DNA from 3 places in the Promicromonospora sp. NPDC052451 genome. Region 3 is predicted to be linked to each of the others. Evidence: riboswitches for the same ligand, from Rfam matches in the RefSeq annotation. Region 3 holds a riboswitch; each other region holds the start of a gene.

Region 1 (10,119 bases), on a different contig from region 3:
GTTCGCGGCGGCGCTCGCCGGGCCGGGGCAGGCTGCGGGCCCCGGGCTCGACCTCGTCTTCCTCGACCCGCCCTACGACCTCGGCGAGGACGCGCTCGCCGTCGTGCTGGCGCACCTGGCCGCGCCCGGCGTCCTGGCCGACGGCGCGGTGGTGGTCGTGGAGCGGTCGACCCGCACGCCGGAACCGGCCTGGCCCGACGGCCTGGAGCGGTTCGCCCGCAAGGACTACGGCGAGACGGTCGTGTACTACGCGGAGCCGGAGGTCCCGGACGCCGGCCCCGCGGATCCGTCGGATAGCGTGAGCGCGTGACCACCGTCGTCTGCCCCGGGTCCTTCGACCCCATCACCCTCGGCCACCTCGACGTGGTGCGCCGCGCCGCCACGATGTTCGACGACGTCGTGGTCGGCATCGCGAAGAACCCCGGCAAGTCCGGGCTGCTGGACCTGGAGACGCGCGCCTCGCTCGTGCGCGCCGCCGTGCACGGCGCAGCGCAGACGGACCCGGCGATGGCGCGGGTGCGGGTCGCCGTCGTGCCCGGACTGCTGGTCGACTTCTGCCGGGAGGCCGGAGCGGTCGCCGTGGTCAAGGGGCTGCGCGGCGGCGCGGACTTCGACGCCGAGCAGCCGATGGCCCTGATGAACCGGCACCTGTCCGGTGTGGAGACGATCTTCCTGCCGGGTGACCAGCGGTACGCGCACATCGCGTCGTCGCTGGTGAAGGACATCGTGCGGCACGGCGGACCGGTCGACGACCTGGTGCCCGCCGGGGTCGCCGAGGCGCTGCGCACCGCGCTGGCCCGCCCGCCCGCCGGGTCGTGAGCCCCCTCACGCCGTCCGCCGTGCGTGGCGCTCGCGTGATGTCGTAGGATTGGCTTTTGGTCCTTGGCGTGCGATCGTGCGCCGGCCCACCCCCTTCCTCGTCCACCCGGACAACCGTCTTCCTCGGAGCCTGCCATTTCCCGCGAACCGAACTCGCCGCTCGTGCTCGACACGCACGAGCTGTCTCGGCGTCCCGGAACGTCACGGACGCACACCGCGACCGTGCAGGCACCTGCCGACCTCGGCACCGCCGTGATCGGCATCCCGGAGGGTTCCGACCTGGAGCTGGACCTCCGGCTCGAGGCCGTGATGGAGGGCGTCCTGGTCTCCGGGACGGTCCGCGGCACGGTCCAGGGGGAGTGCAGCCGCTGCCTCGACCCGATCTCGTACGAGACCGTCGTCGACGTCACCGAGCTGTTCGCCTACCCCGAGAAGGCCGCCGCGTCGGCCGAGGCGGGGGACGACGAGGTCCAGGACGAGGAGTCCGTCCTGGAGGACGATCTGGCCGACCTGGAGCCTCCGCTTCGGGATTCGGTCGTCACTGCACTACCATTTCAACCGTTGTGCCGGGAGGACTGCCCGGGCCTGTGCTCCGAGTGCGGAGCGCGTCTGGCCGACGACCCCGGTCATCACCATGACGTAGTCGACCCTCGTTGGTCGGCGCTGCAGAGCATGCTCGAATCTACGAGCGTGTCGGACGAGACGAAAGAGAGCTAGCCGTGGCTGTTCCGAAGCGCAAGATGTCGCGCAGCAACACCCGTGCGCGTCGCTCGCAGTGGAAGACCACCGCAGCGACCCTCACCACCTGCCCGCAGTGCCAGGGCAACAAGCTGCCGCACACCGCGTGCCCCACGTGCGGCACCTACAAGGGTCGCACCTACCGCGACGCCCTGAAGACCGTTCACGCGGGCTGACGTGGCCAAGGGCGGGACGTCGCCGGCACGGCCGGAACCTACCGCGCTGCTCGAGAAGCTCGGGGTCCATCTGGACCCCGAGCTTCTTGTGCTGGCACTGACCCACCGGTCGTTCGCGCACGAGGCCGGGGGCATCCCCACGAACGAACGCCTGGAGTTCCTGGGCGACACCGTGCTGGGGCTCGTGGTCACCGAGGCGCTCTACCGGCGTCACCCGGACCTCTCCGAGGGCGATCTGGCGCGCATGCGGGCGGCGACGGTGTCGCAGCGCGCGCTGGCCGCCGTCGCGCGCACCCTGGGCCTGGGCAAGTACGTGCTGCTCGGCAAGGGTGAGATCCGCACGCGCGGCTTCGAGAAGGACTCGATCCTGTCCGACACGGTCGAGGCCCTGATCGGTGCCACCTACCTGTCGCACGGCCTGGAGACGTCGCGCGCGCTCGTGCACCGGCTCGTGGACGCGACGCTCGACGTCGCGGCGGGCCTGGGCGCCGGGCTGGACTGGAAGACGTCGCTCCAGGAGGCGTCCGCCGAGCGCGGCCTCGGCGCACCGGAGTACGTCGCCACGTTCGAGGGACCCGAGCACGCCCGGATCTTCCACTCGACCGTCGTGATCGACGGGGTCACCTACGGCTCCGGTTCCGGGTCCGCGAAGAAGCACGCGGAGCAGGGTGCCGCCGAGGAGACCTACCGGGCGCTCCTCCAGAAGTTCCCCCTCCCGGGGTCCGGGGACACGTCCGGCAGCAAGGCGTCGGCCGCCGGTGCCTGAGCTTCCCGAGGTCGAGACCGTCCGGGACGGCCTCGACCGCCTGGTGGTCGGCGCCGTCGTGCGCGACGTCGAGGTGTTCCGCGAGTACAGCGTGCGCCGGCACGACGGCGGCCCCGGCTCGTTCCGCGACCAGCTCGTGGGCCGGCGCCTGGCGGCAGCGGTGCGCCGCGGCAAGTTCCTGTGGCTGCCGCTGGAGCTCCCCGGGCCGGGGGACCGTGCGGCCGGGCCGGGGGACCGTGCGGCCGGGCCGAGCATCCAGGCGAGCGCCCCGCCCGGCGCCGGGCGTGCGCTGCCGAACACGCTGCAGACCGCGCTGCCGGCCGCTGCACTGCTGGCGCACCTGGGCATGTCGGGTCAGCTCCTCGTGCGCGGGGCGACGACCGGCGACCCCACGCCGGGCGACGGCGCCGTGGGCCCGGACGGCGCCACACCCGCTGACGACTGGCGGCACCCGCACCTGCGCGTCCGCCTGCACCTGACCGGCGCGCCGTCCGGTGCGCGCTACCTCGACTTCGTCGACCAGCGCACGTTCGGGCACCTGAGCGTCCAGGATCTCGTGCCGGACGGAGCGGCCTCGCCCGTCGCCTCGGCTGTCGCCTCGCCCGTCGTTTCGCCCGTCGCCTCGGCTGTCGCCTCGCCCGTCGCTTCGCCCGTCGCCTCGGCTGTCGCCTCGCCCGTGGCCGCAGCGTCTGCCCTGCCCGCTGCGTCGATCACATCCGCCCCGGCCGGTCACGGTTCGGACCTCCCGCTGCTCCCGGAGCCCGTGGCGCACATCGCCCGCGACCTGCTGGACCCGAACCTCGACCTGGACAGCCTGGTCCGGCGGGTGCGCCGGCGTCGGACACAGATCAAGCGCGCGCTCCTGGACCAGACGGTCGTGTCCGGCGTGGGCAACATCTACGCCGACGAGGCGCTGTGGCGCGCACAGGTGCACTGGGCGCGTGCGACCGACCGGCTCCGGGCCGCGGACGTGCGCCGGGTGCTGGATGCTGCGGCCGAGGTGATGCGCGAGGCGCTGGCCCAGGGCGGCACGAGCTTCGACGACCTGTACGTCAACGTCAACGGGCAGTCCGGTTACTTCGACCGGTCGCTGGCCGTGTACGGCCGGGAGAACGAGGAGTGCCGCCGCTGCGGCGCGCTGATCCGCCGTGACCCGTTCATGAACCGGTCGTCGTTCACGTGCCCCGTCTGCCAGCCCCGCCCGCGCACGCCGAGATGACGCCAGAACGCGCAGAGACGGCGAGATGACGCCCGAACGCAGAGAGTGCGCTTCTACCCAGCGATTGTGCCCAGAATCATTGCCGTTTTTGGGCCTAATCGCTGGGTAGAAGCGCACCTCCTGCCACACCCGCCCGGCCGGGAGCGTCGAGCGCGCCGGACTCGGCCGGGAGTGTCGAGCGCATCCGCCCGGGCCCGCCGCCCCGAGGCCTCGGGTCCGCTCCGTCGCCGCGGGCCCGCCGACGCCACGGCCCCCGCCCCGTCACCTCGCCCCCCCGCCCTGTCGAGCCACCCCGCGCTATCGCGCCGTCACGTTGCGGATCGGGCTGCCCGCCCGCCAGGCCGTGAGCTGGTCGGCCAGGAACTGGGCCGCTCGCCGGGGGCGCCCGCCCGCCACGTGCGGGGTGAGGATCAGGTTCGGCACGTCCCACAGCGGCGAGTCCGCGGGCAGCGGCTCGGTCTCCATGACGTCCAGGGCAGCGCCGGCGAGCCGCCCGGAGCGCAGCGCGTTCTCCAGGGCGGCCTCGTCGACGGTCGCGCCCCGGCCCACGTTCACGAACCGCGCGGTCGGCGGGAGCAGGCCCAGCAGGCGGGCGTCGAGGATGTGCCGGGTGGAGGGCAGCGCCGGCAGCAGCGAGACCAGCAGGTCGGTCTCGGCGAGCTGTGCCTCCAGGCCGTCCGCGCCCACCACCGGGTACCCGGCGCGCTCACCGGCACGGGAGGCGACGCCGGTGACCTGGGCACCGAGCGCGGTCAGCAGCGGGGCGAGCCGCAGGGCGATCGAGCCGAAGCCCCAGATCGTCACCCGTGCCTCGTCGAGCGTGTACTCGCGGCCGGTGACCGGGTCGGCCTGGGCGAACGTGATCTCCTTGGCCCAGCGGTGCTCCTGCTGGGCGGCGAGCGAGACGTCGATGCGGCGCACGGTGGCCAGGATCAGGGCGAGGGCGTGCTCGGCCACGGTGTCGTCGTGCAGCGACTGGCCCGAGGAGACGACGACGTCGGGCGCGAACCCGGCGCGGAGCACGACGTCCGGCCCCGCGGTCAGGGTCTGCACCCAGCGCACGCGGGTGAGCCGGCGGGCGGCGTCGGCGACGACCTTCGGCGGGCTGGACCAGGTGACCAGCACGTCGGCGTCGGTGTGCTCCTCGGGGACCGGCTCGTTCATCGCGTAGGCGACCACGCTGTCGGGGCCGCCGGGCGCGAAGGAGGCTCCGCCGTCGGGCAGGCGGGACGGGAAGTCGAGGTCGAACGGTACGTCCGGTACGAGGATCTTCACGCCGGGGACGTTACCGGACGGGCGCGGGTGTGCACCCACCACGCGGAACGCCCGCCGGGCCGGGGGACCAGGCGGGCGTTCCGGGATTGGAGGGTCAGCCCGTCACCCGGATGTAGACCGGGTTGTTCTGCCACATCTCCGTGTAGTGCACGGGGACGCCCTCCTGCTGGGCCTCGACCACCATGCCGTCGCCCGCGTAGAGGGAGACGTGGCCCGACGTCCAGACGATGTCACCGGGCTGCGCCTCGGCGGCGGAGACCTGGTAGCCCACGGTCGCCATCGAGCTCGAGCTGTGCGGGAGGTCGATCCCGAGCTGCGCGTAGACGTACTGGATGAGCCCGGAGCAGTCGAAGCCACTGGGGGAGGCTCCGCCCCACACGTAGGGCACGCCCACGTACTCGAGCGCCAGGTTGACGGCCTGCTGGCCCAGGTCGGCGGAGCTCTCCACGGCTGCTGCCGCAGCGGCCTCCGCCTCGGCCTCCGCAGCGGCTGCGGCGGCGGCTGCTTCCGCCGCGGCGGCGGCCTCGGCCTCGGCGCGGGCCTTGGCCTCTGCCTCGGCCTTGGCGCGTGCCTCGGCCTCGGCCTTCGCCTTCGCCTCGGCGATGCCTTCCTCGGTCTCGGCGTACGGGGTCACCGACACGCGGCCGCTCTCGGCCCAGAAGTCGGCGTTCTGCGTGACCTTGACCTTGGTGACCAGGTTCTCGGCCAGGCCGGCCGGGATCGTGGTGTCGACGGTGTTGCTGACCGGCGTGGCGTTCGCGAGCGTGGCCTGGGTGTGCGACTCGGCGGGCGCGGTGTGGGCGGTCTGGGTGAAGACCGAGGCCAGCATGCCGGAGGTGACGACCGCGATGGCGCCTGTGCGGGCGGCATTCTCGGCAGCGGTCTGGGTGAGTGCGGTGAAGGGGGTGAGAGCGGGGCCCTCGGCGCGGTGCCGGCCCCGGCTGGCGGGACGGTCTGCCTGGTCGTCCGCCCAGTCGTGGGTGCGGTCGGTGAGTACGGTCACCAGTGATCTCCTCGGACGCCTACGAGGTGAGCTGTCGGGTTCGGATGGGGAGTTCGATCACCCGGCCTCGTACGAGGCTTCACCCCGAGGACACTCGCGTGCCCGGCTTACCTGGTTCCCCCGCCCCTGTCACGTCGTAGCTGCTCAGGTCCGGTGACAGGGCTCGGCGTCCGGACCTGGACCTCCCCGCTTCTGGAGAGGTGAGACCGACCGTACCGGGGTCCCTGGCAAATGTCACGATTAGGTCACATACCGTCCTGTGATGGAACTCTCTTGGCAATGAGTTCCGTGTCACCATGTCCGCCATGGTCGATCCCACCACGTCCCCGCGCCTGCACTCCCGGTACGACGCCGTCGTCGTGGGCGGCGGGCACAACGGCCTCACCGCCGCGGCGTACGCCGCTCGAAGCGGACGGTCCGTTCTCGTCCTGGAGCGTGCCGACCACGTGGGCGGCGCCGCCGTCTCGGCCCGCCCCTTCGCGGGTGTCGACGCGCGCCTGTCGCGCTACTCCTACCTGGTCTCGCTGCTGCCGCGGCGCGTGGTCACCGAGCTCGGGCTGCCGATCACGCTGCGGCGGCGGCGCTGGTCCTCCTACACGCCCGTGGCCGACGGCGGCCTCCTCGTCGACACGGGGGACGACGCCGCCACGCGGGCCTCGTTCCGGAGCCTGACCGGATCCGACGCGGACTTCGAGGCATGGGGCCGCTTCTACGCGACGACCGCCGAGGTCGCCCGCCGCCTCGCGCCGACGCTCACCGAACCCCTGCTCACACGCTCGGCCGTGCGGGACCTCGTGGTCGACGGCGTGGGCGAGGAGGCCTGGCGAGCCCTCTTCGAGGAGCCGCTCGGCGCGCTGCTGCGGCGCACCTTCGCCGACGACGTGGTCCGCGGCATCGCCGCCACCGACGGCCTCATCGGCACGTTCGCCGACGTCGACGAGGCGTCCCTGCGCCAGAACCGGTGCTTCCTGTATCACGTGATCGGCAACGGGACCGGCGACTGGGACGTGCCGGTGGGCGGCATGGGCGCCGTCTCGGGCGCCCTGCGCGATGCCGCCGTGTCCGCCGGCGCCACGATCGTCACCTCGGCGACGGTCACCGCCGTCGACCCCGGGGCCACCGGCGTGGAGGTCACCTGGACCGACGCCGACGGGCGCACCCGGGGCGTGACCGCCGGACACCTGCTCGCCGGGTGTGCGCCGGCCGAGCTCGACCGGCTCCTGGCTGCCGCCGGCCGGGGCCCGGCCGACGGGCGGGACGCGGTGGGGGCCACCACGTCCCCGGCGCACCCCGAGGGCGCGCAGCTCAAGGTGAACATGCTGCTCGACCGGCTGCCTCGCCTGCGCGACGGCGTGGACCCGGTCGCGGCGTTCAGCGGCACGCTGCACGTCAACGAGTCCCTCACCCAGCTCCAGGCGGCGTACGCGCAGGCCGCCGCAGGCCGGGTGCCCGACCTGCCGCCGAGCGAGATCTACTGCCACACGCTGTCCGACCGGTCGATCCTCGGCCCGGACCTGGCCGCGACCGAGGCGCAGACCATCACGCTGTTCGGGCTGCACATGCCCGCCCGGCTCTTCCGCGCCGATCCCGACGGGGCCCGCGAGCGGGCCCTCGCTGCCACCCTCGCCTCGCTGAACTCGGTGCTGGCCGAACCGGTCGAGGACGTCCTGGCGCACGACGCCGACGGCGCGCCCTGCCTGGAGGTGCGCACCCCGGTGGACCTGGAGGGCGACGTCGGGCTGCCCGGCGGGCACATCTTCCACCGCGACCTGGCCTGGCCGTTCGCCGAGCCCGCCGACGACGCCGGGCGGTGGGGCGTCGAGACGGAGCACCGCCGGGTGCTGCTGGCGGGTGCGGGCGCCCGGCGCGGCGGCGGGGTGAGCGGCATCCCCGGCCGGGCGGCGGCGATGGCGCTGCTGGGCGACGGCTGAGGCCGCCCACGATCACCCCGCCCACGATCACGCCGCCTACGATGAGGCGTGCAGATCCGACGCGCCGTCCCGGCCGACTCACCCGCGGTCGCCCCGCTGCTCGGCCAGCTCGGGTACCCCACGACCGCCGCTGATCTCGACGCCCGGTTCGCGCGCGTGGCCGGGAGCCCGTACGACGCGGCCTGGGTGGCCGTGGACGGCCCGTCCGGCGCGGTGGCCGGGTTCGCCGCGGGCCACGTCCGCAGTCCGTTCGAGCTCGACGCGCCCGTGGCCGAGCTGACCGCCCTCGTGGTCGACGAGACACAGCGCGGCACCGGCGCCGGGCGCGCGCTCGTGGCGACCGTCGAGGACTGGGCGATCGCCCACGGCTGTGTCCGGATCACGGTGTCCTCCGCGTTCCGGCGCGAGGGCGCGCACGCCTTCTACGAGCGGCTGGGGTATGAGCAGCGCGCGAAGAAGTTCGACAAGAGCCTGCCGGCTTCCTGATCCCCGGCGTACGACACGCCGCACCAGGCACGGCGACCATGGGTCACCGCTCCTGCGCGGCCGCCCAGCCGTACGCCGGATCCGAGACGAGCAGGTCCTCGTGGCGGCCCCGTGCGACGACGCCGGCCGGCCCCGGCGCGCCTCCGCCCGCGGCGCGACCCAGGAACAGCACCTCGTCCGCGACCGCCAGCGGGCTGAGCCGGTGGGTCGCCAGCAGCACCGCCCGGTCCGTCGCGCGGGCGTGCGCCGCGACCGCGCGGACCAGGGCGTCCGCCGTGTCGCCGTCCAGGTGCTCCGCCGGCTCGTCCACGAGCAGCACCCGGGCCGGCGCCAGGAGGGCGCGCGCCACCAGGAGCCGCCGCCGCTCCCCACCCGACACCGCGGCCGCGTCCGTGCCGACCACCGTCTCCAGGCCCCGGGGGAGCGCCGCGAGCCACGCACCCAGCCCGACGGCGTCGAGCGCAGCGCGGGCTTCCTCGGGGGTCACGTCACCCCGCGCGACCCGCAGGTTCTCCAGCACGGTGGTGTCGAACAGGTGCCCGTCCTCGGCGACGAACAGGCCCGCGCCCGACTGCCCGCCGACCGTCCCGGCCACCGGCGGGACCAGACGGGCCGCCGTCATCAGGAGGGTCGTCTTGCCGACCCCGGACGGGCCGGCCAGCGCCACCACCGACCCTGGCTCCAGCGCGAGGGACACGCCGGCCACCGCGGCGCGCGGCAGCCCGTCCGCGCCGGGCCAGCCCGCGGCGACGTCGTCGAGCACGAGCAGCCGGCGGTCGTCCTGGTCGGCGGGTGCGCCGGACGCGTCCGTGCTCACCTCCGTCCGTGACCCGCCGGCACCCGGGTCCGCGGGCAGCAGCGCGACCAGCCGGCCCGCCGCCGCCCGCGACCGGTGCAGCTGGACCGCCGCGGCGGGCAGACCCGCCGTCGCCTCGAAGACGGCCAGCGGCGTCAGCACCACGACGGTCAGCGCCTCGGGCGACAGCGTCCCGGCCAGCGCCGCCGGGATGCCGAACGCCAGCGACGCGAGCACCGCCAGACCCTGCGCCAGCGCCCCCAGCCCGGCGGCGAGCCCGGAGGTGCGGGCGCCGTCGTCCGACACGGCGGACAGGCGCGCGTCCGCGGCGTCCAGGTCGCGCAGCCGCGCGCCGAACCGGCCGGCGACGCGCAGCTGCGCCGACTGCTCCAGGAGCTCCAGGGACAGCGCGGTCACCTCGCCGCGGGCCGCCGCACCCCGCGCCTCGGTCCGGGCCGCCGCACGGGCCGCCAGCCACGGCGTCACGATCCCCGCGAGGACCAGGCACACCGCCAGCGCCGCCCCCGCGGCAGGCAGCAGCACACCCAGCAGCACCACGGAACCGAGCGACGTCACCACCGCGACCCCGGCCGGCACCAGCGCGCGCACCACGAGGTCGCCCACGTCGTCGACGTCCTGGCCGATCCGTGCCAGCAGCTCGCCACGCCGCACCGTGACCGGGCGGTCGTCGGCGGCGAGCCGCTCGTACAGGTTGGCGCGCAGGGCGGCCATGCCCCGCAGGGCGACGTCGTGCGACGCGAGGCGCTCGCAGTACCGCAGCACGCCGCGTCCGATGCCGAAGGCCCGCACGGAGACCACGGCCACCGAGAGCGTGAGCACCGGCGGCATCTGCGACGCGCGCGCCACGAGCCAGGCGGCGGCCGCGGCGAGCCCGATGGCGCAGCCCAGG
Region 2 (10,119 bases), on a different contig from region 3:
CGGAACCGGCGCCACCGCCTTCGCCGACGTTCTCGCTGGCCTGGACCGGCGGATCGTCCTCCTGGCTCGCGATCATCCCGACCGCGGTGCCCCCGACGGACAGGACCGCGAGCACGCCTGCGGCGACCGCGAGCTCCTTCTTGCCGGGCGTCCGCGGCTGCGGCTTGCCGGCGACCGCCGCCGTGGCCGCCGCGGCTCCTCCGACGGCGCCGGTCACCCAGCCGCCGGCGATGAGGTGTTGTCCGAGGTCGCGGAGCATCCAGGAGACTTCGCGGACGTCGATGAAGGCGCGGGTGCAGTCGGCGCAGCCGTCCATGTGGACCTCGAGGCGGTGCTGGCGGCGGGGCAGCATGCGGCCTTTGAGGTAGTCGTGCATGCCGGCGCGGGTGGTGCGGCACTCGGGTTCGGTCACGGCCTGGGCGTGGGCGGCGGCGAACGCTCCGGCGAGGCGTTCCTCGGCGCGGCGTAGCCGCATGGTCACCGCGTGCGGGCGGACGCCCAGGCCGGTGGCGATGTCGGTGACGGCTTTGTCGTGCACGTGGCGGTCGAACAGGATCTGGCGGTCGTCGTCGGCCAGGTCGGCCAGGGCGGTGCGGAGCATGCCGGCGTCGGCCTGGCGTTCGGCGTCGAGCTCGGCGCCGTCGGCGGGGGGTGTCAGGCCGTCGAGGGTGTCGTCCTCCACGAGGGTGGTGCGGCCTTGCTCGCGGGTCATGGAGATGGCTTCGTTGACCGCGGCGCGTCGCCAGTAGGGGGCGGGGTCGGTGATGGTGCCGCCGGTGGAGACGATGCGGATCATCTTCTCCAGGGCGCGGCTGGTGGCCTCCTCGGCATCGATCCCGGGTACCCGGGCTGCTACCGAACGCACGACGTTACGACGATGCACGACCCAGTCGTCGATGCGGAGATCACCGGTTGTCGTCACGCGGCCTTGCCCCCCTCTGCGCATAGTGTCCCGTTTTGACTCGTTGGCCAATGATGGCACCGTGGCTCCGGTTTCGCACATGTCGCCGGGATCTTCCGGTGTGGTACTCGATCGTTCCATCGGTGCTCATCTCCGCCTCGTCGAGAACGCCGTCGAGACCGCGTCGAGGCCCTGCGGCCCGGACGTCGCGTGAATCACCGCGAGCGCGACCTCGCAGGTGGCGGCGATGAGGTCGCTCGCTCCCCACGCGTCGGCGAGGCGGTACAGCTTGACGGCATCGCCCTCGGCGTAGGCGCGCAGGTATTGGGCGCCCAGACGAACGAGTTCGGGGTGCTCGGTGTGTTCCATGCAGCCCAGACGCGTGAGCCGCCCGGATGTCACAGCACTTGAGGAAATTTCTTCGATTGATCCTCTGGTGTCCGATTAGCACCCCTCGGTTCGCCTGATCAGGTGCCTCGGGCAGCCGTTCACCGTGCGCCAGGTGCCGTTGTCCGGTAGGCCTGTGAGCCAGGCCACATGAAAATGCATCGAGAAGTGCTGTGACTTCCGGGACGTGCGCGCGTCAGAGCTGTGACGCGGACGAAGTTCGGACCTCGCTGGGGGCGGGCCGAGCTCCGGCGCGTCGGGCGGGAGCCGTGGTTCGGAGTGCGCTGGGGGCACGCCGAGCCACGTGCTCCCGCTCACCGGCGCGAGCGCCGGTTCGGACCTCGCTGGCGGCGGACCGAACCGGCGCTCGTTCCTCGACCGGTTCCTCGGCCGGGCGGACGCTCTTTACCCGCCGCGTCCGGCCCACGTATCGTGCTGTCATGCGCACCGCACGCTCGCTCCTTACCTAGCCGCACCGGACAGCCCTCGATCGGGCACACCCGGTGCGGCCGCCCCTCCTCGTGAGGGGCTTTTTCGTGCCCGGACCCGATCGACGCACCGGAGAGCGAGAACGATGAGCGAGACCCTGGGCTTCGCGGCGGCTGACGACGGCGCCCGCCCCCGCCGCTACCTGCTGACGATGTTCCCGTACCCCTCGGGCGACCTGCACATGGGTCACGCCGAGGTGTTCGCGATCACCGATGTCCTGGCCCGCCACTGGCGCGCCAAGGGCTTCGACGTGCTCAACCCCGTGGGCTGGGACTCGTTCGGCCTGCCGGCCGAGAACGCCGCGATCCGCCGGGGCGAGCACCCGGCCGTCTTCACCGAGGCGAACATCGCCACCCAGGCGGCGTCGATCCGGCGCTACGGCGTCTCGTTCGACTGGACCCGGCGGCTGCACACGCACGAGCCGGCGTACTACCGGTGGACGCAGTGGCTGTTCGCCCGCCTGTACGAGCGTGGCCTGGCCTACCGGGCCGAGGCGGAGGTGAACTGGTGCCCGGGCGACCGCACGGTCCTGGCCAACGAGCAGGTGGTCGACGGGATGTGCGAGCGCTGCGGCGCCGCGGTGGTGGCGCGCAGCCTGACGCAGTGGTTCTTCCGCACCACCGCCTACGCGGACCGGCTGCTGGACGACATGACCCTGCTGGAGGACGGCTGGCCCGCGCACGTGCTGACCATGCAGCGGAACTGGATCGTCCGGAAGCACGGTGCCGACGGGCCGACCTACCGTCTGCACGACTGGCTGGTCTCACGGCAGCGCTACTGGGGTGCGCCCGTCCCGGTGGTGCACTGCCCGGACTGCGGCGAGGTGCTGGTGCCCGACGACCAGCTCCCCGTCGAGCTGCCCCACCTGGAGGGCGGCGAGCTGGTGCCCGGGGACGTCTCGCCCCTGGCCGGCGCGCGGGACTGGGTACGGACCACGTGCCCGCGCTGCGGCGGCCCGGCCGAGCGGGACACCGACACCATGGACACGTTCGTGGACTCGTCCTGGTACTTCCTGCGCTACCTGTCGCCCGGGTACGACGCCGGGCCGTTCCGCCCCGAGGACGCCGCTCGCTGGATGCCCGCCGCGCTGTACGTGGGCGGCGTCGAGCACGCCACCATGCACCTGCTGTACGCGCGGTTCGTCACCAAGGTCCTGTACGACATGGGCCTGGTGCCGTCGCCCGAGCCGTATGCCCGCCTGCTGAACCAGGGGCAGGTGATCAACCACGGCCGGGCGATGAGCAAGTCGCTGGGCAACGGCGTGGACCTGGCGGCCGAGCTGGACCGGTACGGGGTGGACGCCGTCCGGCTGGCGATCCTGTTCGCCGGACCGCCGGAGGACGACGTCGACTGGGCGGACGTGTCGCCCGACGCGATGCGGAGGTTCCTGGCCCGGGTGCAGCGGCTGGCGGACGCCGGCCCGCCCGCAGCGGTCGACGCCCGTGGGGCCGCGCCGTCGCACCTGCGACGGGCCGTGCACCGCGCCGTGCACGACGTCGACGAGCTGGTCGAGGCAGGCCGGCTCAACGTCGCCGTCGCGCGGCTGATGGAGCTGGTGGGCCAGGTGCGCCGGGGGCCGGTCGCCGGGCCGGAGCGCGACGAGGCGGTCGCCGCGGTCGCCGTCCTGCTGAGCCTGTTCGCGCCGCACGCGGCGCAGGAGCTGTGGGAACGACTGGGCCGCACGACGCCGGTCGCGGCGCAGCCGTGGCCGGAGGTCGACCCGGCGCTGCTGGTGGTGTCCGAGGTCGAGGCGGTGGTCCAGGTGGACGGGAGGGTGCGCGACCGGCTGACCGTGGCCGCCGACGTGACGGCCGAGGACCTGGAGCGGGCCGTGCTGGGCCGGCCGGCCGTGGTCCGGGCCCTGGGGGACCGGGTGGTGCGACGGGTCGTGGTGCGACCGCCGCACCTGGTCAACGTGGTGCGGGGGTAGCGGCGTCGCCGTCCTCGTCGAGCCGCGCGCGGACGGCGCGCAGCTCGGCGAGGATCTCGCGGTTCTGTGCCGCGAGGGCGTCCAGGCGCTCGTCCTTCTGCAGGTCGTCCTCGCGCTCCTCCTCCGACATCTCCTCCATGCCGTTGACGATCACGGCGATGAAGAGGTTCAGCACCGCGAAGCTGACCACCAGGATGTAGAGCACGAAGAAGATCCACGCTGACGGGTGGGTCTCCATCACGACGCGTGCGATGTCGGGCCAGGCCTCACCGGTCATGGCCTGGAACAGCGTGAAGAGCGTGGTCCAGAGGTTGCCGAAGTACTCCGGCGCGGCCTCGCCGAACAGCCCGGTCGCGATGACGGCGGACACGTACATCACCAGCACGAGCAGCGCCCCGACGGCGCCCATGCCCGGCACCGCCCGCAGCATGCCGTCGACCACGCGCCGCAGCGCCGGCACGGCCGTGACCACTCGCAGCACCCGCAGCACCCGCAGGGCACGCAGCGCGGACAGCGACTCGGTGGCCGGCAGCAGCGCGACGCCGACCACGACGAGGTCGAACACGTTCCACGGGTCGCGGAAGAACCGCCGTCCCGTGGCGACCAGCCGCAGCGCCAGCTCGACCACGAAGAACGCGAGCATGGCGTGGTCGATCCCGCGCAGCACCTCGAACGCCGTGCCGGTCACCATCGTCTCGGCGCCGAGCACCAGGGCGTTGGCCAGGATCACGCCGAGCACCAGCCGGGTGAACCACCGCTGCTCGAGGAACGCCCTGAGCGCGTCCCGCCAGGTCCGCCGCCCGGCCGACGCGCTGATCTCCCGGTTCATCCGTCGTCATCTCCTCGTGTGCCCGGAGCCCCCTGCCCCGGCCTTGCCCGCCGCGTGCCCGGCCGAACTATAGCCGCTGACGTATCGCGACCTGGTGCGCGTAATGTCCCGATATAGACCTGATTCGGCGGGTCCGGTGGCAAGTCGGCGGGATCAGTGCTGAGGTAGTCGCACGTAAGCCATACCACTCTGGAGGAAAACGCCATGGGCTTCTGGGCCTTTCTCATCCTCGGCCTGATCGCGGGCGTCATCGCCCGAATCATCCTCCCGGGCAAGCAGCCGGGCGGTTTCTGGGTCACGCTGCTGCTCGGCGTGCTCGGCGCCATGCTGGGCGGCTGGCTCGGTGGGCTCATCTTCAACATCAGCTTCGACGCGTTCTGGTCGTGGCAGAGCTGGCTGTTCTCGGTGATCGGCGCGATCATCGTGATCCTGATCGTCCAGGCGATCTTCGGTCGGCGTCAGAACGCTTGATCGCAGGACTTCGCACCGCGACGCACCGCGGCCGCGCCGGCACCGTCGTCCTCCTGGCGACGCTGATCGGCGCGGCCGCCGTCGCATGCACGTCCGGCGGCCCCGGGCCGTCGTCCACCCGGGGCCCTGTACCCGACGACGTGGTCGGGCACCTCGGCGTCGCGGTGGCGCAGGGGCGTGAGCAGTACGCGACGCGGGAGATCCGGCTCGAGGTCACCAACGACTCCGACGAGACCCTGACGCTGCTGTCCGGGGCGTTGCGTGCCGACGGCTTCGGGCCGTCCCACCCCACGAAGGAGGGGCGCACGCTGGTGCTGCGTCCCGGGACGACGCGCGCCGTCTACGTCGGGCTGGGCGAGGCGCGCTGCACGGATCCGGCGAGCACGCCCGCGCCGGCCGGCTCACCGCGGCCGGAGCCGTCCCCCACGGCAAGCAGGACGCCGTCCGCCACGATCACGCTCGCCCTCGGCGAGGGGGACGACGCGGGACCGCCCACCGAGGTCGTCGTCGACGACGTGGGCGACCCCGTGGGCCACCTGGCGCGCAACCACGAGGCGGACTGCGCGGTGGCCGCCGTGGCGGCGGGCGTGCGCCTCGCCGTCGACGACGAGGTGCGCGTCGAGACCCGTGACGGGGAGCTGACCGCCCTGGTCACCCTCCGGATCGAGCCGGTCGACGGCGGTCCCGCGGTCACCGTCGACCGGATCGCGGGCACCACCCTGATGAGCAACCCCGACCCGGCGGACGGCGCCTCCGGCTGGGTGGGACGCGACCTGGCGGGGCAGCGGTCGGGCGCCGTCGTGCTCGCCGTCGTCCCCGCGCGCTGCGACGTGCACGCCGTGGCCGAGGACAAGCGCGGCACGTTCCTTCCCGTGTCGGCCAGCGTCGACGGCGTCCCGCAGCGCACGGTCTACGTGCCGATGCCGGACGCCGCGCGCTCCGCCTTCTACGACTTCGTCGGGGAGCACTGCGCCTGGCCCGGATGAGCCGGCCCGCCGGTGTGGCGGTGCGGGAACGCGTGAGGCGCCGCCTCCGGCACCGGGCGGGGACCCGGTACGGAGGCGGCGCCTCACGAGCGGTGCGTCAGACGACGCGGATGAAGGTCGGGCTGTTCTGCCACATCTCGGTGTAGCGGACCGGCATGCCGGCGGCCCAGGCCTCGATGATCATGCCGTCGCCCGCGTAGAGGGCCACGTGTCCGGGCGTCCAGACGATGTCGCCGGGCTCCGGGTAGGTGACCTGGTAGCCGGAGCCGAGCAGCGCGCCGGACTGGTGCGGCAGCGAGACGCCGAGCTGCGCGTACACGTACTGGATGAGGCCCGAGCAGTCGAAGCCCGCGGACGGCGAGGCGCCGCCCAGGACGTACGTGATGCCCAGGTAGTTGAAGGCGATGTTGACGGCCTGCGTGCCGACCGGGACCGGGTCCGGCGCGTCGACGGAGACGACGGCGGGGCCCTCGCCCTTCTCGCCGTCGGCACCCAGGGCTTCCATCTCGATCGGCATCTTCGCGTCGGCCGGGACGGTCACGGTGGGGGCTGCGGCCACGGCCTGCTTGGCCACGGCGGTGAGGGACTGCAGGTCGGTCGAGTTCAGCTTGGCCGTCTTGACGTCCGTCTTCAGGTCCATCGCGGGCGCCGCGTGCGCGGTGGTGGCGATGGTCGAGATGAGGACGCCGCCGGCGGCGGCGGCGATGGCGCCACGGCGGGCAACGGTGCCGGCATTCTCGGTGGCGGTACGAGCGAGGATGGTCAGCGGTGTCTGAGCGGGCCGGCTGTCACGATGCCGGCCGCGGGTGGAGTTCGTCACCTAAGGTCTCCTGTACCGCCTGCGAGGTCAGCTGTCGGATTCGGGTGAGGAGTGCACACCCGGCCGCACGGCTACTGGGGGGTTTCCGTCCGGCTTCACCCCGAGGGCGACGATGGTGCTGTCGCCCGGAAGTGGGTCCCCCGCTCCTGTCTCGACGTCTGGTCATGAGCCGGTGACAGGATTCGGCGCCCGGCTCACGGCTCCACCGATGCGGTGGAGCAGAAGTCAAAGTACACACGTTCACCGAAAAAGTCACGATCGGGTTACGCATTACGGTCTGACCCAACGAAGGCGCAGATTTACGCCGTTTCGGTCTTCCTGCGTTATGACCGACATCACATAGATCCGCTACGGTTCGGCGGCATGGGCGACAGCGAGCATCGGATCTCCGCCTGGTGGGTCGTTCCCCTCAGCGCACTCGCCTGGTGGGCCGGAGGTTTCCTGCCGTGGATCGTGCAGGTCTCCTACCAGGTCACAGGCCTGGCCGAGGGTGTGGCGCCCGGGCCGGCCGGCTTTCTGCCGCTTCCGTTCGAGGGCGACGACGGCGTGGTCGGCCTGGTCGTCATGGCCCTGATGGGCGGGCTCCTCGCGGGTGTCACCGCGCGTGTCCCGGCGTCCGCCGGCGCGGGTGCGGGCGCCGCGATCACCGGCACCCTGCTCGCCATGGGGGCCGCGGGCAGCGCCTCCTGGTGGCTCGTCACCCGCGAGGGCCTGCCCGACGACGACGCACCGCTCGGGATGCTCGTCGTCACCGGCGTGGCCGGTGTCGTGGGCCTCGGTGCGGGGCTGCCGGCAGGGCTCGGTCCCGGCCCCCTGCGCGGCCTCGCCCTGGCGCTGCCGGTGGTGCTCCTCGACGCGTGGGTGTGGGGCTTCGTCCCGGGCCATCCGGTGTCGCCGGTGGGCACGTGGTGGATCCTGGCCGTGGCGCTGGGAGTCGCGTTCGGTCTCGCCGTGGACAGCCGTCCCATCGAGCTGCTGGGGTGGCTGCCCACCGCCGGTGCCGTCTGGGTGCTGCAGGCGGCCGGGCCGGCCCTCCTGGCCGTGCAGGAGAACATCTGGCCGGGCTCGCCGCTGACCGAGGACCCGCTGCTGGCCGTGCGCATCGTCTGGCGTGAGATCGCACCGGCGGCGATCGACTCCGAGGGGCACCAGCTCGGCGCCTGGGTGGTCGCCCTGCTGCTGGGGGCGGCCGTCGCGGCACTGAGGCTGTCCCGGGAGGCGTCGGACGAGGCCGAGCTCACGGAGGCCTGGGCCTGACGTCGACGCCGCGGCGGTCCCGGCCGCTACTGATTGCGATTGGGTAAATTTCACCCGCGGTGCCCGAACTGCCCTGTTCTATCCCGGTCTGCTGGCCCTAGGTTTGCCCCAGTTCAGGGGCAAACCAGTCCCTGTGCGAACAATGGGGGCATACATGAACAGGAAGTCACTCGTCGGCGCCGCCACCTCCGCGGCACTGGCCGTGGCGGCGCTGGTCGCCATGGCGCCGGGTGCGCAGGCCGCCACCAACGACCCGTTGCGGGACAAGCAGTGGGGCCTGGACCAGATCAACGCGGAGGCCGCCTGGCCCGTCTCCACCGGCAAGGGCGCGGTGGTGGCGGTGGTCGACACCGGGGTCGACCTCAGGCAGCCCGACCTTGCCGGGCAGCTCCTGCCCGGCGCCACCTTCACCGGCTGCGCCGACGTCCGCCCCTGCGGGAACGGGGACTACCGGGGACCGGACGGGAAGAACGACGGGGACGAGCACGGGACGCACGTGGCGGGCATCGTCGCCGCCGCGGCGAACAACGGGATCGGCGTCGCCGGCGTGGCGCCGGGCGCCAAGGTCCTCCCGGTCAAGGTGCTCGAGGCGGGTTCCGGCTCGTCCCAGGACATCGCGGACGGCATCCGCTGGGCCGCGGACCACGGCGCCGACGTCATCAACCTCTCGCTGGGCACCGCGCCGGGCGGGCAGCTGCTGACGATCCTGGGCGTCGACACCCTGATGCGCGACGCCATCGCGTACGCGCGCCAGCAGGGTGCGCTCACGGTGGCGGCGGCCGGCAACTCGTCGACCCCGCTCTGCAGCGACCCCGCGTTCACCAGCGTCGCACTCTGCGTCGGGGCCACGGACTCGGCCCGTGTGCACTCCTACTACTCGGAGCTCCCGATCAAGCTCGACCTGAAGAGCGTCTCGGCCCCGGGTGGCTCGGGCGGTCTCACGGGATGCGACGGCGACGTGTGGTCGACGGTGCCGGTGGGCACGGGGTCGAGCACGTGCGGTGCGGGCAGCTACGACTCGTACGCGGGCACGTCGATGGCGACGCCGCACGTGGCGGGTGTCGCGGCGCTGCTGTACGGCCAGGGCCGGAGCATGCACGAGGTCGAGAGCGCCATCCTGTACACCTCGCGCGACCCGCTCCTGGGGCTGGTCGGTGTGTGGACGCCGCTGTACGGCTACGGCATCGTCGATGCGGCGGCCGCCGTCGCGTACTGACGCGCACCGGTCGTGTCAGACGCCCAGGTCCCGCGCGGGACCTGGGCGTCTGACATCACCGGGGGGTCGGTCAGTAGGGGCGGATGTAGACCGCGTAGTCCTGCCACTGGGCGGTGTGGCGCACGGGGGTGCCGTAGTTGGCGGCCTCGACCACCATGCCGTCGCCCGCGTAGAGCGAGACGTGGCCCTGGGTCCACACGATGTCGCCGGGGATGGGTGAGGCGACCTGGTAGCCCGCCGAGACCATCGAGGACGAGGAGTGCGGCAGCTCGACGCCGAGCTGCGCGTACACGTACTTGATCAGGCCGGAGCAGTCGAACCCGGAGGAGGGCGACTCGCCGCCGTACGTGTAGGCGATGCCGATGTACTGCAGGGCGATCGCGACGGCCTGGGCGCCGATGGAGCCGTCGGACGCGTAGTCCGGCGTGGCCGGCTCGGCCTCCTGGGCCACGGCCTCCGCCTCCGGCTCGGAGTACGCGGCGGTCTCCACGACGGGCTCGGGCTCGGGCTCCGGGGCGGGCGTGACCTTGACGGCCTTGCTCTCGATCCGCAGCTTCGCGTCGGTCGCGACCTGCACCGCGGGTGCCGTCGCGATCTCCGTCTTGTCGACGCTCGCGAGGCGGTGGGAACCGTCTCCCACGACGGCGTGTGCGCTGGGTGCGAGGGCCGTCGCGAGAAGTCCGGACGATGCCGCGATCAGCGCGCCCGAGCGGGCGGCCGTACGGGTCACGGTCATCAGGGGAGTGCTAGGAGCGTGAACGGCGCGGTGTCGACCGCGTCGGACGGTGGTACTCACCGAAGTTCTCCAAGTCGCCGGTTTCGCGGACCCGTAC
Region 3 (10,119 bases):
CGGGTGCCGTCTTCGTGTTCGTGGCGGACGCGAGCGAGGTGCCGCCCGATGCGACGCCGTTCGACATGCGCGGGGTCGACCTCGGCCACCACGGCCAGGACTGCAGCTTCGAGACCTTCCTGTCGCGCTACGAGCTGACCGACCCCGTCCTGGCCCGGATCGGACAGCTCGTGCACGAGGCCGACCTCGACGACGGCCGGTTCGACGCACCCGAGGCGCCCGGCCTCGACGTGATCCTGCGCGGCCTGTCGATGACCGGCGACGACGAACGCACCCTCGCGGTCTCCGGGCCCGTGTTCGACGGGCTCTACGAGTTCTACCGCCGCTCCTACCTCCTGGGCCGCGAACCCGCCTGAGGGCCGAGACCGGTACCCGCGGCCCGGAACCCACCGCCGATCACACGACTCTGGAGTGCGATGAACGTCGACAGCACCAACCCCGACGCCGGGCAACAGCCCGGCGGTCGACAGCGGGACCTGGTCCCGTTCCGCACCGCCGTGCGTGCCTGGTTCGCGATCTCGTGGCAGACGTTCGGCGGACCGGCCGGCCAGATCGCCGTCATGCAGCGCACGCTGGTGGACGAGAAGCGGTGGATCGGGCAGGGCCGGTTCCTGCACGCGCTCAACTACTGCATGCTGCTGCCGGGGCCTGAGGCGCAGCAGCTCGCCGTGTACACGGGCTGGCTCCTGAACGGGTGGCGCGGTGGCATCCTCGCCGGAGGCCTGTTCGTGCTGCCCGGGATGCTTGCCCTGCTGGTCCTGTCCGCCGTGTACGTCGCGTTCGGCGACACGACCGTCGTCTCCGCGGTCTTCGCCGGCCTGGCACCGGCCGTCCTGGCCATCGTGGTCCAGGCCGTGCTGCGGGTGGGCAAGCGGGCGCTGACCAGCCCCGCGCTCGTCGTGCTCGCCGTCCTGGCGTTCGTGGCGCTCACCTTCTTCGCGGTGCCGTTCCCGCTCGTCGTGCTCGGTGCGGGCGTGGTCGGGTGGCTCGTGCACCGGTACGCCCCGGGCTGGATCGCCACCAGGCCGCCCCGCGACCAGGGCGACGGCCCCGCGCCGCTCATCCCCGACGACGCCCTGCACGCCGAGAAGCCCTCGGGGCGTCGGGCGCTGCGGGTGCTCCTGCTGGGACTCCTCGCCTGGGGGCTCCCGCTCGGCGCCGTCGCGCTGCTCACGGGTGCGGACAGCGTGTTCACCCAGCAGGGTCTGTTCTTCTCCGGCAGCGCCCTGGTGACGTTCGGCGGTGCCTACGCCGTGCTGGCCTACGTGGCCCAGCAGGCGGTGCAGACCTACGCCTGGGTCACGCCCGGGGAGATGACGCGCGGCCTGGCCCTGGCCGAGACCACACCCGGCCCGCTGATCATGGTCGTGCAGTTCGTCGCGTTCCTCGGCGCCTACCGCGATCCGGGCGACCTCGACCCCTGGGCCGCCGCGCTGCTCGGCGCGCTGCTGACCACCTGGGTCACGTTCGTGCCCTCGTTCCTGTTCATCTTCCTCGGCGCCCCCTACGTCGAGCGGCTCCGGGGCAACCGGGCGCTGTCCTCCGCGCTGACGGCGATCACCGCGGCGGTCGTCGGCGTCATCGCCAACCTCGCGATCTACTTCGCCACCCACACGCTGTTCGCGGCCTCGACGTCGTTCGCCGCCGGCCCGCTGCGGTTCGAGGTTCCCGACCTCGCCAGCGTCCAGCCCGCGGCGCTCGGGATCGCCGTCGTGGCGGGCCTGCTGCTGTTCGTGGTGCGTTGGTCGGTGCTGCGGACCCTCGGGGTGTGCGCCCTGCTCGGGCTCGCCCTCGGGCTCGTGGGGTGGATCTAGCAGGTCTGCGCACCGGGAGGGATCAGCGCTTCCTGCCGTCCCGGTCGCGCACCAGCCGACGGGTGATCGCGGCCACGATCGTGCCGCCGCCGAGCGTGCCCACCAGCACGAGGATCGCCCCGACCGCCCACAGCCCCGAGTCGTCGCTCGCCGCGGCCTGGATCGTCCAGGCCGCGGTGAAGGGCAGCGCGACGCCGAGCACCGCGAGCCAGGCCGGCACGAGCAGGGATCCGATGACCACCAGGCCGACGAGCGCGACGACGCACGCGACGACCTGGACCGTGCCGTAGGGACCGGTGACGGCGCCGGTCACGGGGTCGACGTCCTGGGTCGTGTCCTGGCCGAGGGCCCACCAGGTGGTGACCGAGAGTACGACGAGCGTGAACGTGGCCAGAGCGATGAAGTAGGGGTTCCGCGTCGTCATGGCTCCATTGTGCAGTGGCCCGGCCCCGGGCGTGCCCACCGGCTCGTGCGGAGGCGGCCGGCACCCGTCCGCCCAGGTCACACCCATGACACATGTCATGGGCGCGGCCTGCGAAAGGGCCGGGAAGATGATGACGACAGGGCACTGCTGCCGGGGGTTCGCGTGCGGTGGGCTGTACCCGGTGCGGGACGGGCCCGCGCCACCTGCCCCCGAGGAGCCATGCCATGTCCCACCCCTCCGGAACCGCGTCCACCGCTGACTCCGCGGGCCGGGCCCGCCCGGCTCCGGCAGGTGTGCCGTACCATCTGGCGCTCGCGGGGGAGAAGCGGCGCGTCGGCCGCGGCATCCTCGCGATCGTGCTGCTGCAGGGCGGGCTCGTGGGCTTCGGGGCCGCCTTCGTCCAGCTCGGGGGACACCTCGACGTCCTGCTGGGCCGGGACGCCGCGCCGGGCGGCGCAGGCCTCACACCGGTCACGATGGCCGCCGCCTACGCCTCCACCGCGCTGCTGATCCCGTGGAGCATGCTGATCCAGCGCTGGCTGTACGGCGTCCGGGGCGGATCGCTCCACTCGGTGCTCGGTGCGTTCCGGCCCGCGGTCCTGGGCCGCGCCGTCCTCGTCCTGGCGCCGGTCTGGGCGGTCTACACGGCGGTCCTCGCGGTCCTGGAGCCGACTCCGGTGGCGCCCTGGGCGGTGGCGGACCTGCTCCTCGTGTTCGTGGTCTCGATCGTCGTCGTGCCGCTGCAGAGCGCGGGGGAGGAGTACGGGTACCGGGGGCTGATCTTCCGGGTCGCCGCGAGCTGGGGTCGCGGGCCACGTTCCGCACTCGCCCTGGGTGTCGTCGTCTCCGCGGTGCTGTTCGCCACGATCCACCTGTCCACCGACATCTGGCTCAACCTCCAGTACCTCGCCGTCGGGGTGGCGTTCGCGCTCATCACCTGGCGTACCGGCGGCGTCGAGACGGCGGTGGTGCTGCACGCCGCCAACAACGTCTTCGGGCTCCTGCTCGTGGCGCTCCTGCGGGCGGACCTCGGCGCCACGACGGACCGGTCGTCCGGCGTCGGCTCGGTCGTCTACCTGATCCCCGTCGTCCTGCTGGCGATCGTCACGGCCGTGGTCTGGTACCGCACCCGGGGCGGCGGACCGGTGGTCGCACCCGCGCACGCGTCGGACCGGGGACCCGCCCCGCTCAGCCCTCGCTCGTGACCGAACGCCGTGCCTCGTCCCGGAACTTCGCGGGGGACGCCCCGACCACGCGGCGGAACGCGGTGCTGAACGCGCTCTCGGACTGGTAGCCCGTGGCCCGCGCGAGCTCCGAGATCGACAGGGTGTCCCGGGCAAGGGCGTCGCGCGCGAGGCTCATGCGCCACTGGATCAGGTACTCCAGGGGCGGCACGCCGACGTGGCTCTTGAACGACTGGGCGAACGCGGAACGCGACATGTGGCTCAGCTCGGCGAGCTCCTGGAGGCTCCAGGAGTGGGCCACGTCCGCGTGCACCGCGCGCAGGGCGGTGCCGATGCCGTCGTCGTTGAGCGCACCCAGCCAGCCGGTGGGCCGGTCGGTCTGGCCGGCGTGCGCGCGCAGCATGTGCACGAGCAGGATCTGCGCGAGGTGGTTCTGCACCAGCGGCCCGCCGGCGGCAGCGGAACCGACCTCGGTGGCCAGGTGGTCGATGAGCTGACCGAGCCGTGCGCCGTGCGGATCGGCGGCGCGGACGATCACGAGCGGCGGCAGCAGGTCGGTCAGGAGCGCCGCGTTCTGCTCGTCGAACCCGATGTGCCCCACGCAGAGGTAGACGTCCTGGTCGGACTCCGGGCCGATCCGCACGAACCCGTCCACGGCCCCCGCCCACACCTCCTGCGCAGGGCGCGGACGGGCGCCGGGCGTGCTGGCCAGGACATAGGGCGGCGGGTTGCCCAGCATGAAGGTGTCGCCCTCGCGCAGGAGCACGGGTTCGTGCCCGTCCAGGGTCAGCCAGCACGTGCCGCGGACCAGGCCGCCGATCCGCACGTGCAGGAAGGTCTCGAAGCGCAGCGCCCACTCGCCCACGGCCCGGAGGCTCGGGCCGACCACCGTGCGAGGCCGCAGCAGACCGATCGCATCGGCCACCGGGTCCTGAAAGCCCAGCATCGACGACACCTCCTGGACGATACGTCAAGAATTCGCGGGCAGGCGCCATGGATCGTACAGGATGGTCACGGCGTCGGGCGTGGGCCCCGTGGAACCTGGACGGATAAACCTTTCGTGCCGGTCGACCGCCCGATGGCACCATCGAACCGTGATCGATCCCGGACTGAGCGGAAAGACCGTCCTGGTCACCGGCGGCGGCATGAACATCGGCGCAGCCGTCTCCCGCGCCTTCGCCGCACAGGGTGCGCGCGTGGCCGTGCACCACGTGGGCGGCTCGGCGTCAGGATCCCGCGAGCACGCGCGCGCCGCCACCGACGAGGTCCACGCCTTCGTGGCGTCCCTGCCCGGCGCCATTGCCGTCGAGGCCGACTTCCTCGTGCCGGGCGCCGCCGCGCGGCTCATGGACCAGGTCACCGCACGGCTCGGTCCGGTCGACGTGCTCGTGAACAACGCCGCGCACGCCGAGGAGTCCGACTCGTTCGACACCGTCGGCGAGGCGGGGTTCGAACGCACCTACCGCGTCAACGCCGTGGTGCCCGCGATGCTCGTCGCCGAGCTCGCGCGCCGGCTGCCCGACGACGCCGCACCGGGCAGCGTCTCCGTCGTCAACATCTCGACCGACGCCGCCCGCGGCTTTCCCGGGCAGGTCTCCTACGGCACCTCGAAGGCGGCACTCGAGTCGCTGACGCGCGGCGCCGCCGTCGACCTCGGCCCGAGGATCCGGGTCAACGCCGTGGCGCCGGGGCCGGTGCAGACCGGATGGATGAGTGACGAGCTCGTGGACGCCGTCGTGCCGGCGATCCCCCTGGGCCGGGTCGGCGACCCGGCGGACATCGCCGATGCGGTGGTCTTCCTGGCCTCGCACCAGGCCAGGTGGATCACCGGCCAGGTGGTGCAGGTCGCGGGCGGGCACTTCCTCTAGCTCGCCGGGCGACGCGCGGCCGTTACTCTTTCGTGACATCCCGGTGCAGACGGGGTACATTCGTGGCGGCCCGCCGTGCGGCGGGACGTCCTGGCGGGCGCCGAGCCCTGTCACCGCCCGGAGTCACCGACGAACCACAGGACAGGGACGGGGGACCCACTTCCGGGCACTGCGGTGTCCTCGGGGTGAAGTCGGCGGACGTCGTCCGCCGGCCGGGTCAGTCTCCGACCCGAACCCGACAGCTAACCTCGCAGGCGCCGGGAGATACGTTCCATGCCATCGAAGACCCTCGGGCACCTGCCAGCACCTCCACATCTTTCCCCACGTCGGGGAGCACGATGAGGCACGGGCAGGAGCGATCCCTGCCGCAGTCCTTCGCGCCGCGTCCGGCACCTGCCCGGCGAACGCGCGGGCGCCACAGCAAGGGGCGGCACGCCGCGCCGGCACGGCGGCCGCGGGCCTCGGTGCTGGGCCGGCTGCCCCTCACTCTCGGCGTCGGCCTCGCCCTCGCCTCGACGACGTCGTTCACCGCTGCCTCCTTCGGCGCGCCGGGAACCGGTGAGCCCCTCCTCTCCGCGCCCGACGGCGCGGCCGCGCTCACGGGAGCGGGCCCGGCGTCGGCGGCCCTGGCCGATCGGAGCAGCGGAGCCTCGCGGAGCCAGGAGCGCACGTCGCTCGAGCGGTCCGCCGGCGTCACGGTTCCTGGCGATGCGGTGCTGCCCGTCGAGAAGTCGGCTCCCGTGCAGGTCGAAGCACCTCCGGTGCTGCCCGGCTGCGACGGCGTGGCCACGGGCGAGGGTCTCAACGGCCAGCTTCCCGTCAGCGAGCTGTGCGACCTCTGGGACGGCTACCCGCCGATCCGCGCCGACGCGGCCGTGGCCCTGGCGCGTCTCAACCAGGCCTACACCGAGCAGTTCGGCGAGTCGCTGTGCCTCACGGACGGCTACCGCAGCTACGCGCAGCAGGTCGCGGCCAAGGCGGCGAAGCCCACCCTGACGGCGACCCCTGGCACCTCGAACCACGGCTGGGGTCTGGCGGTGGACATCTGTGCCGACGGCTACGCCGGCGAGCGCTGGGACTGGCTCAAGGCGCACGCGCCCGAGTACGGGTGGGACAACCCGCTCTGGGCCCAGGCCGGCGGTGCCGGCCCCTACGAGCCGTGGCACTGGGAGTTCACGGCCGCCGTGACGGACGCCGCCCGATGAGCCGCCGGGTGCGGACGGCCGGGGTGCGATGAGCCCGCCCCGTCGCCTGCGTGCGCTCCTCGCCGGACCTGGTCCGGGGTCGGCGGGAGTGCTGTCCGTGCTGTTCCTCGTGCTCGCCGTGCTGGGCGGGCCGGTCGTGTGCGGCATCCATTCCGACGAGCACCCGCAGGCGCATCACGGTTCAGCCGTCGAGGCGGCGTCCGGCCCGGCGGGCGGCCTGGCCCCGGCGGACCGCGCCGAGCCCACGTCCGACGGCGGCGAGGCGCACTGCTCGGACCACGGCCGTGCGACGGCGCAGACCGACCCCGTCGTGTCGTCGTCCGGTCCGGCCGCCGTCGCCGAGCCCGCGGTGCAGGGGATCGCGCCCGCCCTGGCGTACCCGGACCACCGGACCGCGCCCGGCGTGGTGCGCCCGGCCGCGCCGAGCCTGCACGCCCTGGGGATCTGCCGGACGTAGAACACCGGCCTCGTCGACGCCCAGCCGTCGACCGCCGGCGCGCCGCCCACCGACGGGCCGCGCGGAGTTCTCCGTTCGAGCAGAAAGGCCGATCCTCTGATGGATCCCACGATCTCTGCTGCCCTGACCGCACGTGGTCGGGGCAGGCACCGGGCGGTACGCCGCCCCTTGTTCACCACCACCGCCCAGGCGGCCGCCGTGCAGGCCGTCGCCCGAGGCGCCGTCGTGGCTGCGGGCTCCGGTCTGCTGATGTCCCTGGTGGCCGCCCCGGCGCAGGCGGCGCCGGCCGGCGGTGTCGCCGCGACGGTCGAGGGCGGCGTGCTCCAGGGCAGCCTCAACAGCGCCGACCTCGACGCCCTGGCCGGTCAGGCCCGGGCCGCGCTCGCCTCCGCGCCGGTGGTGACCGTGGCCACCGACGCGGAGCTGAAGGTCGAGAAGGCCGCGGTGTCGGTGGTCTCCGCCGCGGAGAACGACGAGTACCAGGCGCAGCTCGCCGCGGAGGCCGAGGCGGAGGCTGCCGAGGCGGCGGCCGCTGCTGCGGCGGAAGCGGCGCAAGCAGCCGCCGCGGTCGAGATCCCGGCCTCAGCGTCGGGTTCCGCGGTGGTGTCGATCGCCATGCGGTACCTCGGTGTGCCCTACCTCTGGGCCGGCTCGACGCCCGAGGGCTTCGACTGCTCCGGGTTCACGTCCTACGTGTTCGCGCAGGTGGGCATCGACCTGCCGCGCACCTCCTCGGAGCAGCGGTACGCCGGGACCGAGGTGTCCTGGGCCGACGCCCGGCCGGGCGACCTCATCTGGACCCCCGGCCACATCGCGATCTACGCGGGTGACGGCATGCAGGTCGAGGCGCCGGTGCCGGGCAAGACGGTCCGGTACACCGCCATCTGGCAGTCCGACCCGACGTTCCTGCGGGTCGGCTGAGACTCCTGTCCGGGGCGAGGCCAGCCCCTCGCCCCGGACAGGTACCGCGCCGGACCCGGGCCGGTCACGCGCCGTCCGGCACGGCGACCACCTTGCCGTGCACCTGGCCCGCCTCCGCCTGCACGTGGAGCGCGGGCAGCTCGCTCAGCGGAACCCGCCGGGCGATCTCGACGTGCAGCTCACCGTCGTCGACGAGCGTGACGAGCTGTGCGAGCACGTCCGCGTCGGGGTGCAGGAAGACCGTGGCGGCGCGCACGCCGCGCGCCTCGTCGCCGGGCGTCGTGACCCGCGGCGTGGTGGAGACCACCACGCCGCCGTCGCGGACCCGGGCGGCCATCGCGGTGAACCCCTCGGGGGTGATCGGGGCCAGGTTGAGCAGCACGTCGACGGGTTCGGTCACCGCGTCGAGCACCGAGGTGGTCGTGTGGTCGACGATCTCGTCCGCGCCCGCCGCCCGGACGCTCTCGGCGCTGCGGGGGCTCGCCGTGGCCACGACGTGTGCGCCGGCCCGCTTGGCGAGCTGCACGGCGTAGCCGCCCACGGGGCCGCCGGCGCCGTTGACGAGCACCCGCTGGCCCGCCTCGAGCCCGCCCGCCTCGAAGAGCGCCTGCCAGGCGGTGAGCCCGACCGACGGGAGACCGGCGGCGTCGGCGAGGGGGATCGCCGTCGGCGCCGGCACGAGGTCACCGGCCGGTGCGACGACGTACTCCGCCGCGGAGCCGTCGGCGCTCATGGGGATGAACCCGACCACCTCCTGGCCCACGGTGAGGCCGTCCACGCCCTCGCCCACCGCGTCGACCGTGCCGGAGACGTCGTAGCCGGGGACGTGGGGCAGCGTCACCGGGATCGGCAGGAATCCGCCGCGGATGCCGCCGTCCGCCGGGTTGTACGCCGAGCCGGCGACCCGGACCCGCACCTCGCCGGCGCCGGGCACCGGCTGGTCGGCGTCCTCGTACCGCAGGACCTCGGGGCCGCCCGTCTCGTGGAACCGCACTGCCTTCATGATGTTTCCCTCCGTCGTGTGCTTCGGATTCGAAGCAACTGCGGAGGACGCTAGCACTGCTTCGAACTTGAAGCAAGTGATTCGAAGTCGAAGCACGGTAAGATCTGTCGATGACCTCCTCGCCGCCTTCCCTGGATGCCACGCAGCTCGGCGCCTACTTCGCCCTCATCGAGGCGAGCAGCCTGCTGAAGCACACCGTCGAGCAGCAGCTCCAGGACGCGGGCGGCCTCAGCTACGTGCAGTTCCAGCTCCTCGCGAGCCTCGGCGACTCCCCGACGGGCAGCCGGCGGATGACCGACCTGGCCGACGGCGTCGTCTACAGCCGCAGCGGCCTCACCTACCAGGCGCAGACCCTGGAGAAGCGCGGCCTCGTCACCCGCACGCAGGCCTCCGACGACGAGCGCGGCGTCACGGTGACCATCACGCAGGAGGGCCGCGCCGTGCTGGCGGCGGTGTTCCCGGGCCACATCGCCGTGCTCGACGACCTGCTGTTCGCACCGCTGACCCGGACCGACATCGAGACCCTCGCCGACATCCTCGGTCGCGCGCGCGACCACATGCGGCGGACGCCGCCGCGGTCGGCCGGGCCGCGCCGGCGCAAGAGGGCGGCGGGTCCGGAGCAGGCCCCGTAGGCCGGGTCGCGCGCCACCGGTGAGTTGTGGAGCCCGGCGTCGTCTGACCCTGTGAACCCGTCGTCAGCGCACTCCCAGAAGGTGGTCCCCATGATCGACAAGAAGTTCACCGCGACCCTCCGCAAGAGCCCGAACGAGGGCGGCTGGACCTACGTGGTCTGGCCCGAGTCCGCCGAGTTCTTCCAGACCCGTGGCCTGGTCAAGGTCCGGGGCACGATCGACGGCCACCCGTTCCGCAGCTCGTTCATGGCGCTGGGCGACGGCACGCACAAGCTCCCCGTGAAGGCCGACGTCCGCACGGCGATCGGCAAGGAGGAGGGCGACACCGTGACCGTGCACCTGGAGGAGCGGCTGTAGGAGCGGCGTCGCCCGGCGGCGGATTTTCCGTGGTCAGGCGCCCGGGCGCCTGCCTAGGCTGCCGGGCGTGCATCCGTTCGACGACCTGGCCGGCCTCCCGCACCGCGAGGTGGCCGGACGCCTCCTCGCCGACGGCTGGAACGTGTGCGGCCTCGGCGACTGGGCCACGGTCTGGCGCTCTCCCGACGGTGCGCTGGTCGCCCGGGTGAGCCCCTTCGAGCCGGCGTACCAGGTCTTCGTGGCGCTGTGCCGCA

What was found. Region 3 has a riboswitch for cyclic di-AMP ahead of ACIG47_RS11145 (M15 family metallopeptidase). Riboswitches for the same ligand answer to the same signal wherever they lie in the genome.
Region 1: it holds a riboswitch for cyclic di-AMP, as region 3 does, so the genes downstream of both, ACIG47_RS12890 (C40 family peptidase) here and ACIG47_RS11145 (M15 family metallopeptidase) in region 3, are expected to answer to the same signal.
Region 2: it holds a riboswitch for cyclic di-AMP, as region 3 does, so the genes downstream of both, ACIG47_RS01410 (C40 family peptidase) here and ACIG47_RS11145 (M15 family metallopeptidase) in region 3, are expected to answer to the same signal.

What each region holds. Positions count from the first base shown of each region.
Region 1 is NZ_JBIUAP010000006.1:215,720-225,838, reverse strand. Features, by position in the region: gene rsmD (16S rRNA (guanine(966)-N(2))-methyltransferase RsmD) at 1-310, shown strand, start outside; gene coaD (pantetheine-phosphate adenylyltransferase) at 307-819, shown strand; gene ACIG47_RS12915 (YceD family protein) at 982-1,536, shown strand; gene rpmF (50S ribosomal protein L32) at 1,539-1,733, shown strand; gene rnc (ribonuclease III) at 1,735-2,499, shown strand; gene ACIG47_RS12900 (DNA-formamidopyrimidine glycosylase family protein) at 2,492-3,718, shown strand; gene ACIG47_RS12895 (NAD(P)-dependent oxidoreductase) at 4,016-4,993, opposite strand; gene ACIG47_RS12890 (C40 family peptidase) at 5,088-5,996, opposite strand; cyclic di-AMP (ydaO/yuaA leader) riboswitch at 5,997-6,175, opposite strand; gene ACIG47_RS12885 (phytoene desaturase family protein) at 6,302-7,927, shown strand; gene ACIG47_RS12880 (GNAT family N-acetyltransferase) at 7,976-8,413, shown strand; gene cydC (thiol reductant ABC exporter subunit CydC) at 8,457-10,119, opposite strand, start outside.
Region 2 is NZ_JBIUAP010000001.1:318,218-328,336, forward strand. Features, by position in the region: gene ACIG47_RS01380 (hypothetical protein) at 1-922, opposite strand, end outside; gene ACIG47_RS01385 (hypothetical protein) at 1,049-1,270, opposite strand; gene ACIG47_RS01390 (class I tRNA ligase family protein) at 1,863-3,707, shown strand; gene ACIG47_RS01395 (ion transporter) at 3,688-4,536, opposite strand; gene ACIG47_RS01400 (GlsB/YeaQ/YmgE family stress response membrane protein) at 4,741-5,007, shown strand; gene ACIG47_RS01405 (hypothetical protein) at 5,004-5,993, shown strand; gene ACIG47_RS01410 (C40 family peptidase) at 6,091-6,813, opposite strand; cyclic di-AMP (ydaO/yuaA leader) riboswitch at 6,815-7,011, opposite strand; gene ACIG47_RS01415 (hypothetical protein) at 7,177-8,070, shown strand; gene ACIG47_RS01420 (S8 family serine peptidase) at 8,225-9,286, shown strand; gene ACIG47_RS01425 (C40 family peptidase) at 9,357-10,022, opposite strand.
Region 3 is NZ_JBIUAP010000005.1:269,939-280,057, reverse strand. Features, by position in the region: gene ACIG47_RS11175 (chromate resistance protein ChrB domain-containing protein) at 1-356, shown strand, start outside; gene chrA (chromate efflux transporter) at 417-1,814, shown strand; gene ACIG47_RS11165 (hypothetical protein) at 1,837-2,238, opposite strand; gene ACIG47_RS11160 (lysostaphin resistance A-like protein) at 2,463-3,443, shown strand; gene ACIG47_RS11155 (AraC family transcriptional regulator) at 3,427-4,368, opposite strand; gene ACIG47_RS11150 (SDR family NAD(P)-dependent oxidoreductase) at 4,517-5,290, shown strand; cyclic di-AMP (ydaO/yuaA leader) riboswitch at 5,408-5,561, shown strand; gene ACIG47_RS11145 (M15 family metallopeptidase) at 5,629-6,495, shown strand; gene ACIG47_RS11140 (hypothetical protein) at 6,524-6,952, shown strand; gene ACIG47_RS11135 (C40 family peptidase) at 7,121-7,873, shown strand; gene ACIG47_RS11130 (NADP-dependent oxidoreductase) at 7,938-8,876, opposite strand; gene ACIG47_RS11125 (MarR family winged helix-turn-helix transcriptional regulator) at 8,987-9,508, shown strand; gene ACIG47_RS11120 (DUF1905 domain-containing protein) at 9,599-9,865, shown strand; gene ACIG47_RS11115 (hypothetical protein) at 9,933-10,119, shown strand, end outside.